DNA from 3 places in the Paraburkholderia sp. FT54 genome. Region 1 is predicted to be linked to each of the others. Evidence: predicted binding sites of a transcription regulator. Region 1 holds the regulator's gene; each other region holds the start of a gene.
The links. Region 1 encodes LexA, which represses DNA repair genes until DNA is damaged. Its sites were predicted from a motif close to ACTGTATNNNNATACAGT; they were not measured.
Positions count from the first base shown of each region.

Region 2: recA (recombinase RecA) is a predicted target of LexA. The motif match lies at 3,047-3,064, and genes of this name have one in related genera.
Region 3: RI103_RS05030 (ATP-dependent helicase) is a predicted target of LexA. The motif match lies at 1,654-1,671, and genes of this name have one in related genera.

Region 1 is NZ_CP134195.1:2,425,966-2,430,230, forward strand. Features, by position in the region: gene cysT (sulfate ABC transporter permease subunit CysT) at 1-389, opposite strand, end outside; gene RI103_RS11290 (sulfate ABC transporter substrate-binding protein) at 540-1,580, opposite strand; gene lexA (transcriptional repressor LexA) at 1,894-2,544, shown strand; gene RI103_RS11300 (hypothetical protein) at 2,617-2,961, shown strand; gene RI103_RS11305 (DUF2939 domain-containing protein) at 3,080-3,748, shown strand; gene RI103_RS11310 (universal stress protein) at 3,902-4,265, opposite strand, start outside.
Region 2 is NZ_CP134195.1:688,040-692,304, reverse strand. Features, by position in the region: gene sucC (ADP-forming succinate--CoA ligase subunit beta) at 1-286, opposite strand, end outside; gene RI103_RS03225 (DUF2889 domain-containing protein) at 283-1,023, opposite strand; gene recX (recombination regulator RecX) at 1,187-1,882, opposite strand; gene recA (recombinase RecA) at 1,890-2,966, opposite strand; gene RI103_RS03210 (response regulator transcription factor) at 3,199-3,975, shown strand; gene RI103_RS03205 (sensor histidine kinase N-terminal domain-containing protein) at 3,985-4,265, shown strand, end outside.
Region 3 is NZ_CP134195.1:1,077,622-1,081,886, forward strand. Features, by position in the region: gene RI103_RS05015 (RNA-binding S4 domain-containing protein) at 84-302, opposite strand; gene RI103_RS05020 (hypothetical protein) at 621-1,067, shown strand; gene RI103_RS05025 (hypothetical protein) at 1,166-1,429, shown strand; gene RI103_RS05030 (ATP-dependent helicase) at 1,715-3,871, shown strand; gene RI103_RS05035 (DUF4088 family protein) at 3,937-4,265, opposite strand, start outside.

The DNA.
Region 1 (4,265 bases):
AACTGCCCGATCCAGCCGTTACCCGCGTACACGGCCGCGAGCGAAATGCCGGCGACCGAGGTGGGCAGCGCGAACGGCAGATCGACCACGGCATCGACGATGCGCTTGAACGGAAACGTGTAGCGCACCAGCACCCACGCGACCAGAAAGCCGAACACCGCGTTGATCAGCGCGCCGCCGAGCGCGGAAAAGAACGTCAGGCGATACGACGCGAGCACGCGTGGCGAGCTCACCGCCCGCACGAACTGGCTCCAGTCGAGCGTCGCTGTCTTGAGAAAGGTCGCCGCAAGCGGAATCAGCACCACGAGGCTCAGATAAGCCACCGTGATGCCGAGTGTCAGGCCAAAACCGGGCAACGCGCTCGGTTTTCGGAAAGTCAACGTCGTCATGCTCGTTACTCGTTCAGGTTGATGCTCGTGTTGCCGGTCGCCGGGCCCGGCGGCCAAAAGCGCGCCCATGGGCGCGCTCGGGAGTGACGCGTTGCCGCGCCGTTTTCTTGCCAACGCCGGTGACGGCAGAGGCCTGTTCGTGCCTGTGCGTTACTGCGGTTGATAGATCGAATCGAACACGCCGCCGTCGGCAAAGTGCGTCTTCTGCGCGTTGGCCCAGCCGCCGAACGAATCGTCCACGGTGTACAGCTTCAGCTTCGGAAACTTGGCGGTCAGCTCGGCCGGCACCTTGTTCGAACGCGGACGGTAGAAGTTCTTCGCCGCGATCTCCTGGCCCTGCTCGCTATACAGAAAGTTCAGATACGCCTCGGCCAGCTTGCGCGTGCCGTGCTTGTCGACCACCTTGTCCACCACCGCCACCGGCGGCTCCGCCAGAATGCTGACCGACGGCACCACGATCTCGAACTTGTCCGGACCGAACTCCTTCAGCGACAGGAACGCTTCGTTTTCCCATGCGATCAGCACGTCGCCGATACCGCGTTGCACGAAGCTGGTGGTCGCGCCGCGCGCGCCCGAATCCAGCACGCCGGCATTCTTGTAGAGCTTGCCGACGAATTCCTTGGCCTTCTGGTCATTGCCGCCCGGTTGATGCTCCGCATACGCCCACGCCGCGAGGTAGTTCCAGCGCGCGCCGCCCGATGTCTTCGGATTCGGCGTGACGATGGACACGCCCGGCCTGGTCAGATCGTCCCAATCCTTGATGTGCTTCGGGTTGCCCTTGCGCACCAGAAACACGATCGTCGACGTGTACGGCGACGCGTTATCCGGCAAACGCTTTTGCCAGCCCTTGTCCAGCAAACCCTTGTTGGCCAGCGCGTCGATGTCGTAAGCGAGCGCGAGCGTCACGACGTCGGCCTGCAGGCCGTCGAGCACCGAGCGCGCCTGGGCGCCCGAGCCGCCGTGCGACTGCTTGAAGGTGATCGTCTCACCCGTCTTCGCCTTCCATTCCTTGCCGAACGCCTGATTGACCTCCTGATACAGCTCGCGCGTCGGGTCGTAGGAGACATTCAGCAGCGTCGTGTCGGCGGCATGCGCCTGCGCCATCACGCCGAGCGCGCTCGCCGCGCCCAACGCGAGCGCCGCGATCAGTTTCTTCGTCCTGCCTGCCAGCCCCGTACCTTGGTGATTCATGTCAACTTTCTCCGCGTTGTGTCCGCTGAAACAGCGTGTGGTGTCTTATTGCGTCGCGGTCACGTGCACATGAACGTCAACTGGAGGCCAGTCTATCGAAGGGCTTTCATCATTAAAAATAATGTTTCTTCATTCTTTAATACGCAAAAGTGGTAATGACAGCTAGATAAGGCGTTGCGGCATGAAAACGGGTGTTCAAGCGTCGCTTGACGACGCTCGAACGCCGTCCTTCACCGCGAACTTAAAGTAAAGCTTGAATTGCGCCGAATACTGTATAAAAATACAGTCACCTGTTCATACATACAGTGGCGCCATGACCAAACTCACCGCACGACAGCAGCAGGTTTTCGATCTGATCCGCCGGGCTATCGAACGCACCGGCTTTCCGCCCACCCGCGCGGAGATCGCCGCCGAGCTGGGTTTCAGCTCGGCCAACTCGGCAGAAGAGCATCTGCGCGCGCTCGCTCGCAAGGGCGTGATCGAACTCGCGGCCGGCGCGTCGCGCGGCATTCGCCTGCTGGCCGGCCCGGAAGATTCGCCGTACCAGTTCACGTTGCCGCACGCCAGCATCATGCAACTGTCGCTGCCGCTGATCGGACGGGTGGCCGCGGGCAGTCCGATTCTCGCGCAGGAACATATCTCGCAGCACTACGCGTGCGACCCGGCGCTGTTCTCGAGCAAGCCCGATTACCTGCTCAAGGTGCGCGGACTGTCCATGCGCGACGCGGGCATCTTCGACGGCGACCTGCTCGCGGTGCAAAAGCGCAGCGAAGCCAAAGACGGCCAGATCATCATTGCCCGGCTGGGCGACGACGTCACGGTCAAGCGCCTGAAGCGCCGGCCGAACGGGCTCGAACTGATCGCCGAGAACCCCGATTACGAAAACATCTTCGTTGAAACCGGCAGTGCGGAGTTCGCGCTGGAAGGCATCGCCGTGGGGCTCATTCGCCCCGGCGAGTTTTGACCCTCCCGCTCGTTCGACAAAATAAAACGCCGCGCCAACGCCGCATCAACGCTGCATTGTCTGGAGAGTCTCATGGAACGTCTTGCCCGCCTGCTGCCCTTTCGCCAGTTCGGTCGTCTGCGCCATCTTCGCAAGCTGGTACCCTGCTCATTGATCGAGGCGGCCACGCTCAGCACGCCGTCGCTGTTCGATTCGCCCGACGCTGTGCCGAGCCTGCCGTCGTCGTTGCCGGCGTTTGCCCGCGTGTCGTTGAATTCGGGTTTGAATACGGCTGAACCGGCGCGTCGCGCACCGGTGCGTGTTTATCACGGACCGTCGCGTCTCATCATGGTCGGCACGATGGAAGCCGTATGCCGCATGATCGACCGCTGCATCGCCGACGAGGCCAACGTGCATGGCGCGGTATTCGAGTCTTGATCTGTCTTGATGGCACTCGGCGAGTCTTGAACCGGACGGCAAGAGATTGCATTGCGTGGGATCGTTTTCGCGTGGCCGCGGTCCACGTTAGATCACACCTGATGGAGAGTCTCACTCGATGGCAGTTCCGCAACTTACCAAAAGCGGCACCAAGGGCGGTGCTACCCGGCCGCTGATCATCACGCTGATCGTGATTGTAGTCATCGCCGCGCTGGGGTTCGCTTACGCGTCACCGTACATCGCGCTGAACAATCTCAAACGCGCTGCCGACGCGCGCGACGCGCAAACCGTCAATCAATACGTTGATTTCCCCGCATTGCGTGAGAGCCTGAAGCAGCAGGTCGCCGGCTTGCTGACGCGCCGGCTTGACGCGCATGGCAACGGGAATCCGTTGGCCGCGATTGGCGCGATGATCGGCGTCGCGTTGATTGGTCCGCTCGTGGATGCCTATGCCACACCGGACGGCGTGGCGGCCTTGCTGAACGGCATGCCGCCGCGCGGCGATCCGGGCGAGCGGCCGCCCGCGCCGCCCGCCGCGAACAATCCGCCGGACGCCGCTGCGACTTCGCCCGCGCCAGCGCCGGCAGCGCCCACGGCCGGCAACGCACCCAATGGCAATGCCAACGCCGCGCCACCACAACCGCCGCAAACCACGGCGGGCTATCGCGGCATCAACGAGTTCGTGGTCACCTACCAGCATGGCGCCGGCGACGCGCATTACTCGGCGATTTTTCAGCGCGAGGGTGCATTTACCTGGAAGCTGGCCGCGGTCAACCTTAACGAGTGATCACGGGACGTCCGCTTTGTTTGGCGCGGCATCATCTGGCCGCGCCAATTCCCGGAGAGTCGTGCGACGACTCCATTGCGACGTCAAAGCCACCCGCCCAATGTCGTCAGGCCGAGGCCATTAGTCAGCCGCGCTGCAAACGACCACCACCCGTCAAGCCGCCACTTGCTGCTGTTCCTGCGCGGAAGAACAGGCCACCAGAATGCTGCACGAGACACGGTCGAGTAGCGGCGTATTGCCCGCACCCATCCACCAGCGCGACAAACCCGTGCGGCAGCGGTGGCCGACCACGACCAGGTCGACATGCAATTCATTGGCGAGGTTCGCGATCTCGTCGATCGGATGACCGAATGCGAAATGCCCCTGTGCGGTAACGCCTCGCTCGGTGAGCCAGTCCACGCCTTCCTGCAGGATGTCGCGTGCGGTCTTCTCGAAACTGCCGCACGCCACATCGGTCAGCAGGCCCGCGCTTTGCGCGATACTCGAACGCATGTCGACCACCGACAACAAGTGCGTT
Region 2 (4,265 bases), 1.7 Mb from region 1:
GACGATTCACCTTCTGGCCTTCAGGGCCGGTCTGGTGCGTGACGAGCTGCATGCCGAGGATCTGGTTCGAGTATTCGCGAACCTGTTCCAGCGACTTGGCGACCTTCACGCCGCCGCCCTTGCCACGGCCACCCGCGTGGATCTGAGCCTTCACGACCCATACCGGGCCGCCGAGCTCTTCCGCGGCCTTGACCGCATCATCCACCGAGAAGACCGGCTTGCCGCGCGGTACCGCGACGCCGAATTTCCGCAGGATTTCCTTACCCTGGTACTCGTGAATCTTCATGCGTGATTCCCTTCAGTCTGAGAGTTGGATTGAACTTCGTTTCCGCTGCCGTCGTTCATGCCAGACGCGTTGCCACCCTCGCCTGTCTGGCGGACCGCCCCGTCGCCTGACGATGCCGCGCGATCCGCTGTATACGGAGCGCGGCCATACCAGCGCGGATAAAACTGCTGCACCGCCTCGCCGTCGAAACGCAGCGCGTGGCAGCGTCCCAGCTGGAATGGCGGTTTGTCGTTGGAATGCTCGCCCGTGCTGTTAGACGATCCGTCTCCCGAACCTGCGTTCGCGCCCGACGCGCTGTCACCGGTGTTCCACACTTCGCCGGCGAATGCCTGAATCGCGGCGGTCGGCAGGATCGCGCACAACTCGGTGAGATGCGTGCAACCCGCCGTGCCGCCCAGCAAACGGGCAGACTCACGACGGAAGTTTTGACGGAGATTAAGCCCGATGAGGGCACGGTAGGCGGGATTGCTGGCTTGGCACAAACCAGGATAGGGCACCCAGTCGGACGACGCCTCGGCGTCGACGACATTGAGCTTGCGATCGATGGTGATGCGAAGCCAGAGTTCATGGATCGGCTGACCATTGGGCCGGACGCCCGACGCAAGCACCACATCGCGCGGTTTTTCGTCGGTCAAGCACGCTTCCACATCCCACAGGCCATCGGCTCGCTCATAGGCTTCCGCTCTGATTGCGCGACGATGGCGCAACTGACGGGACACTGGCGGGGAGAGCGGCATGCGGGAAGGAAAGGCCGGATTTGGAAAACCCACGAATTTTAGCATACTGGGTATTTGGGACAGGTCCGATTGCGCATGGCCGCGCCATGCGTGGCTGAGAGCGGAAGACGTTGTCCCAAAGGGGTTTGCACGCAAACCAAGCATGACGCGCTTACTCGCCGCCCTACTCGTCGTCCATTCCCTTAAGAATTTTGCCGATCGTGGCGCCCGAAAATCCACGCGAGGCCAGAAAGCGCTGCTGTTTTGCCCGTTCGGCGGGCGTTTCGGGAAGCCGGCCGAATTTCTTTTGCCAGACAGCCTGCGCACGCGCGAGTTCGGTTTCGCGCAGTTGCGCGCTGGCCTCCTCGACGAGCGTCTGGTCGACCGAATGCTGCTTCAATTCCCCGACGATCCGGCTCGCGCCCAAGCGCGACGAGCGGCGATGAATCAGGCTTTCGGCGAAGCGCGAATCGGACAGCCAGTTTTCGGCTTCCAGCGAGTCGAGCAAGGTGTCGAGCGAGTCGGTTTCCTCGACGAACGGCTTCAGCTTGCGCGCGAGTTCGGTGCGACTGTATTCACGGCGAGATAAATAGCCGAGCGCGCGGCCTTTTAGTGACCGTGCCGGACGCAGGGATTTTTTGGCTTCGTCTTGCCCGGGTTTCGCTTCGCCAGGAACGCGACGCGAACGGGTGTAGGTGGTTTCGGAGGGATCCGGGCCTGCCGGCGGGGAGGATTCAAACTGCGCGCGCTGCGGATTGCGGCCCGCAGCACGATCGTGTGCGTCGAACGATTCGAATGGATCGAACGACTCGTCGTCTTCATCACGCGGGCCGTCCGCGTGGCGTCCTGAATCGGACAACGGCCGGCCCTTGCGTATCACGTGAGGGTTACTCTTCTTCGTCCGCGACTTCAGCGCCTGCGCCAGTCACGGCTTCAGCCATGGCATTCACGCCCAGCGACTCACGGATACGATTTTCGATCTCGCGAGCGATATCCGGATTTTCGCGCAGGAATTCACGCGCGTTGTCCTTGCCCTGACCGATACGTTCGCCGCTGTAGCTGTACCACGCGCCGGCCTTGTCGACGATCTTGGCCTGCACGCCCAGGTCGATGACTTCGCCCTGACGCGAAATACCTTCGCCGTACAGGATGTCGAAAATCGCTTCGCGGAACGGTGGAGCAACCTTGTTCTTCACCACCTTCACGCGCGTTTCGTTGCCGATCACTTCGTCGTTTTTCTTGATCGAACCGATACGGCGAATGTCCAGTCGCACCGACGCGTAGAACTTCAGCGCGTTACCGCCTGTGGTGGTTTCCGGATTGCCGAACATCACGCCGATCTTCATGCGGATCTGGTTGATGAAGATCACGAGGCAGTTCGTGCGCTTGATCGTGCCGGTGAGCTTGCGCAGCGCCTGCGACATGAGACGCGCTTGCAGACCCGGCAGCGAGTCGCCCATTTCGCCTTCGATTTCAGCCTTCGGCACGAGTGCCGCGACCGAGTCGATCACGATCATGTCGATCGAGCCCGAACGCACCAGTGCGTCGGCGATTTCGAGCGCCTGCTCACCCGTATCCGGCTGCGAAACCAGCAGGTCGTTCACGTTCACGCCGAGCTTGCCCGCGTACTGGATGTCCAGCGCGTGTTCCGCGTCGATAAACGCCGCCGTGCCGCCGAGCTTCTGCATTTCGGCGACGACCTGCAACGTCAGCGTGGTTTTACCGGACGACTCCGGACCATAAATTTCGACCACCCGGCCACGCGGCAAACCGCCGACGCCCAACGCGATGTCGAGGCCGAGCGATCCGGTTGAGACCACCTGGATATCTTCGACCGCCTCACCTGCGCCGAGCCGCATGACCGACCCTTTGCCGAACTGCTTTTCGATCTGCGCGAGTGCGGCAGCGAGTGCCTTGCTCTTTTCAGCCGTCAGTCCAGCCGAGCCTTTCTTGCTTTCTTCCATGAATCGTCCTTTGCTATGATGAACGGCGTCTGAGGCAGATGTGCAGCCCACTTTTAAAGGACAGCACACGAAACCCAGACACTGTATAAAAAAACAGTAGTTTTGGCAAGCACGATTCTCATGCGAACGCGCATTTTTACCGTCGCGCTGCCCAACTACCCACGATAATTTTTGGAGACCGCTGTGCGCCGGGGGACACCCCGCGGTGCCGGCAAGGCCAGGCTGGCGCACCATGCGAATTCTGATTGCCGAAGACGACAGCATACTCGCGGACGGTCTGGTTCGATCACTCCGCCAATCGGCCTATGCCGTCGATCACGTGAAGACCGGCGTCGAGGCCGACACCGCGCTGTCGATGCAAAGTTTCGACCTGCTAATTCTCGATCTGGGCCTGCCGCGCATGTCCGGGCTCGAGGTGCTGCGCCGCCTGCGCGCGCGCAATTCCAACCTGCCAGTGCTGATCCTGACCGCCGCGGACAGCGTCGACGAACGCGTCAAGGGTCTCGACCTCGGCGCCGACGATTACATGGCCAAGCCCTTCGCGCTGAACGAACTCGAAGCGCGCGTGCGCGCCCTGACCCGGCGCGGCGCGGGCGGTGGCCCGACGGTCGTGCGGCACGGGTCGCTGTCGTTCGACCAGGTCGGCCGGATCGCCTACGTCAATGAGCAGGTGATCGATCTGTCGGCGCGCGAACTGGGTTTGCTCGAAGTGCTGCTGCAGCGAATCGGCCGGCTGGTCTCGAAGGAACAACTCGTCGACCACCTGTGCGAATGGGGCGAGGAAGTCAGCAACAACGCGATCGAGGTCTACGTGCACCGCCTGCGCAAGAAAATCGAACCGAGCGGCGTGCGTATCATCACCGTGCGCGGTCTCGGCTACTGCCTCGAGAAAGCGGCGTCATCAACGAGCACAAGCGCGAACGCCATGACGACGACGCCACCCGCCGAGCCTGAGCCACCTGCCTCGCCGCCGTCCGGCACGATGCCGGCGAGCCATCACTACAAATAGAGGACACCCATGTCCGTGCGCGCAGACCGCGCTACGGCGCACGCGGCGGACCTCGACGAAGCGCGCGACGAGCGCTACGCCAATCCGTTCGCCCCGCCCGACGAAACCGAAGCCGCGGCCGAGGCGCGCCCGCGCTCGCTGTTCGGCGAGATTCTCGACTGGATGCTGGCGCCGTTGCTGCTGCTTTGGCCGATGAGCCTCGCTGTCACTTACCTGGTCGCCAAGTCGATCGCGAACAGCCCGTTCGACCGCGCGCTGGAAACCGACGCGTACGTGCTCGCGCGCCAGAT
Region 3 (4,265 bases), 1.3 Mb from region 1:
ACGCGGCGATGTCGACGGAAGAAGCACGATTTTGGTGCGCACCTTCCTCTGGGTTTCCGGACCGCGCGCGACAGGGCGCGGCGTCAGGCCTCATGAACCGCGATCCGCGTGTCGCCGAGCAGCACGACCTGACCCGCGCGGATTTTGCAGGTTTTACGCGTTTCGACCCGGCCGTCGACAGTGACCGCACCGTCGGCCACCATCATTTTCGCCGAGCCGCCGCTGTCCGCCAGGCCGGTTATCTTCAGGAGATTGTGCAGTTCGACGTAGTCGCCGGTAAGCGTGAAATCGAGGTTGGGCATGGCGTTTGCGCCTTCAGGCAAAGGGTTCGCATCATAAGCCAGAAGCTTGCCCTGGATGAAGTTCGCGGTGTGCGCCGCCGTCGTGTGAGCATCTGCAAGCAGATGTTATACGTTTGTCAGAAAGTGAAACGTTCCGTAACGACGGTCGTAAAACACGAAGTTCACTCGTAAAGTGCAAGTCAGTAGGGAAAGCCTGCTGGATTTTTATCTGGCAGCGAGCAGACCGGGCGAGGCACGCAGGGCACGCTCACGCAGCGGCTCAAATTCGCAACGCCGGACAGGTCGCCCGCGTTCACAACAACTTAGAGAGGATTAGCCATGACCCAGATTCGTACGCTTCTGATCGGTACCGCCCTTACGGCTTTCGCTTCGACGGCCGCGCTCGCGCAGACCGCGCAGCCTGCAGCGGGTACGGACGGCCAGCCGCAGGTCCAGATGCAAGGCGCCGACGTTGCGCCCGCCGCGCAGGGCGCGCAGCCCGTGACACCCGCCCCGACGCGTCTGACTGCATCGGGCTCGACCGACCCGCTGGTGCAGAAGCGCGACGCCAATGCGAAGGCTAACGCCGAATATCGCGCGTCGAAGAAGGCATCGAAGGCCGAACTGAAGGATCAGCAGAAGGCCGCCAAGTCGCAGTACAAGGAACAGGTGCGCGACGCCAAGATCAACCAGAAGGCGGATAAGCAGGCCGCCAACAACGAAATGAAGATGAACATGCAAGGCCAGGCGGGCGACCAGTCGGACGGCGCCGACGTCAAGCACTAAGGCTGGGTTTTGACGAAGTGGCGCGGCGGCGTGGCTTGCCGCCGTGGCCGCCTCAACGGGCTTCCAGGCCCGCTCATCTCGTTTCACGGAGGTATCGCATGAGCATCACCCAGTCTACGAAGAGCAGGATCGTCGCCGCATTGATCGCGGGATGTCTGTCGTCGATTGCCTTCGCGCAGGCCAGCGATCCCGCCGCCGCGCCGGTCACCCATGCCGACAAGAAGGCGGCCAAGGAACAGTCGAAGGCGGACAAGAAAGCGTCCGTCGCGCAAGCCAAGGCCGACAAGAAGAAAACCGATGCGCAGGCCGACGCCGACAAGGCCAACGCCGATGCGAATGTGAAGGACGCGAAGAAACAATAGCAGGCGTCCTTCCCGTGTGGCGCGCGCGTCGCCGCGCGTCCGACAGTCCGGGCGTGCTGGCGCTGCTGGATGCGCGAACCGTTCACGGTGACGCTTTAGACGAATGGCCGGTGCGTTTCCATGCCACGGCCATTTTTACGCGCGATTGACTCGGTGGGCATGCGCCGGAGTGAGGTAAAGGCCGCCAGTTGCGTGGCCGAAAAAAGGGTCGCTTGTCTGTGCGGGTTGTATGGATATACAGTATGCGTCGCCGCTCTGAATCCATCCAACGCCCAAAAATCGATCGTGCTCTCCGTCGCCGAATCTCCGCCGTCCTCGTCCTCGCCTTCGTCCTTGTCGTCATCCGACAGCGCCGGCTGGCTGGCGAAACTCAATGACGCGCAGCGCGAAGCCGTCGATTACGGCGCCCACACGCCCGCCGCGCCGCCCGGCGCTTTGCTGGTGATCGCGGGCGCCGGTTCCGGCAAGACCAACACGCTCGCACACCGCGTCGCCAATCTGGTGGTGAACGGCGCCGATCCGCGCCGCATCCTGCTGCTGACCTTTTCGCGCCGCGCGGCGCTCGAAATGACCCGCCGCGTCACGCGCATCGCTGGCGCGGCGCTTGGCTCGCGAGCCGCGCTCGCGCAAGGGCTGACGTGGTCGGGCACTTTCCATAGCGTCGGCGCGCGGCTGTTGCGCGAGTACGCCGATCTGATCGGCCTCGCGCCGGCCTTCACGATCAACGACCGGGAGGATTCCGCCGACCTGATGAATCTGGTGCGCCACGAACTCGGCTTGTCGGCGAAAGAGCGGCGCTTCCCGGCCAAGAGCACGTGTTTCGCCATTTACTCGCGCGTCGTGAACACCGGCGCGTCGCTTGGCCAGGTGCTCGACAAGGCGTTCCCCTGGTGCCGTGAATGGGAGGCCGATCTGCGCATGCTGTTCGCGTCTTACGTCGAAGCCAAACAGAAACAGAGCGTGCTCGACTACGACGACCTGTTGCTTTACTGGTCGCACATGGCCGCTGAACCGGCCATCGCCGCCGACCTGTCGGCGCGCTTCGACCATGTGCTGGTCGACGAGTACCAGGATACCAACCGTCTGCAGGCGTCGATCCTGCTCGCATTGAAGCCGGACGGCCGCGGCCTGACCGTGGTCGGCGACGACGCCCAGTCCATCTATTCGTTTCGCGGCGCGACCGTGCGCAACATTCTCGATTTTCCCGCGCACTTCGATCCACCGGCCAAACAGGTCACGCTCGAGCGCAACTACCGGTCGACCGAGCCGATTCTGGCGGCGTCGAACGCAGTGATCGAACTGGCCAGCGAGCGCTACACGAAGAATCTGTGGACCGACAAGGCGTCGGCGCAGCGCCCGCGCCTCGTCACCGTTGCCGACGAGGCCGACCAGGCGCGCTATATCGTCGAACAGGTGCTCGAGGCGCGCGAGCAGGGCATGAAGCTCAAGTCGCAGGCGGTGCTGTTTCGTGCCGCGCATCACAGCGCCGCGCTGGAGATCGAACTGACCCGGCGCAACATTCCGTTCGTGAAGTTCGGCGGGTTGAAGTTTCTCGACTCGGTGCACGTGAAAGACGTGCTCGCGGTGCTGCGCTGGGCGGAAAATCCGCGCGACCGCGTGGCCGGCTTTCGCGTCGTGCAGTTGCTGCCGGGCGTGGGGCCGGCCACCGCCGCGAAGGTGCTCGACGAGATCGTCGCGCGCGCGGGCAGCGGCAATCCCGCCGACACCGCCGGCAGCGCGTTGGCCGCCTTCGCCGCGCCGGCGCGCGCGCAGGAAGACTGGCATCCGTTCGTCAAGCTCATGTCGAGCGTGTACGGGCGTGAGACACCGTGGCCCGCCGAGTTCGAAATGGTGCGGCGCTGGTACGAGCCGCATCTCGAGCGCAATCACGAAGACGCGGCGATCCGTCACGCGGACGTGTTGCAGATGGAGAGCATCGCGGGCACATATCCATCGCGTGAACGCTTTCTGACCGAACTGACGCTCGATCCGCCCGACGCCACCAGCGACGAATCGGGCGTGCCGCTGATCGACGTGGACTACCTGATCCTCTCCACGATCCATTCGGCGAAGGGGCAGGAGTGGCGCAATGTGTTCGTGCTGAATGGCGTGGACGGCTGCATTCCGTCCGATCTCGGCACAGGCAGCGAAGAGGAAATCGACGAGGAGCGGCGCCTCCTCTATGTGGCGATGACGCGCGCGAAGGAGGATCTGCATATCGTCGTGCCGCAGCGCTTTTACGTGCACAACCAGACGCATATGGGCGATCGACACGTATGGGCGTCGCGCACGCGCTTCATTCCCGCGCATCTGATGCCGTTGTTCGACGCCTATGCATGGCCGCGCGTGCCGGTTCCTGGCGCGCCCACGGCGGCGGGGCTGGCCGCGGCGGCGCAGGCGAAGATCGAGATCGGGGCGAAACTCAGGAAGATGTGGGATTGAGAGCGCGGGCGGGCGGCGCGCTTGTGCGCGTGGCGCGCCCGCCTACGTCGGCGCGACTAGCGCGACTAGCGTGGCTGCTGTTGCTGTGGCGCCGGACGCGGCGGCACGAAGAAATTGCGCAGCCAGGCCGCCATGCGCGAAAACACGTCGTATGGCTCTTCCACGAAAATTTCCGGCTTGAGCAGGCGCAGGAACTCCATGATCTGCTGAGCTTCCTGCTTCTGGAACGAGCCGTGCGAAATGCCCAGCCGCAGCAGCCCGCGCAGTTCGCCGAGCTTTTCGCGCGCGGTGCTGCCCACGCTCGTTTCGCACGCCACCTTGGCCTCGTAGACGCGCTGGCGCAGCGATTCCACCAGCCGCCACGCCGGCGTCTGCATGACTTCCTCGAGCGCCT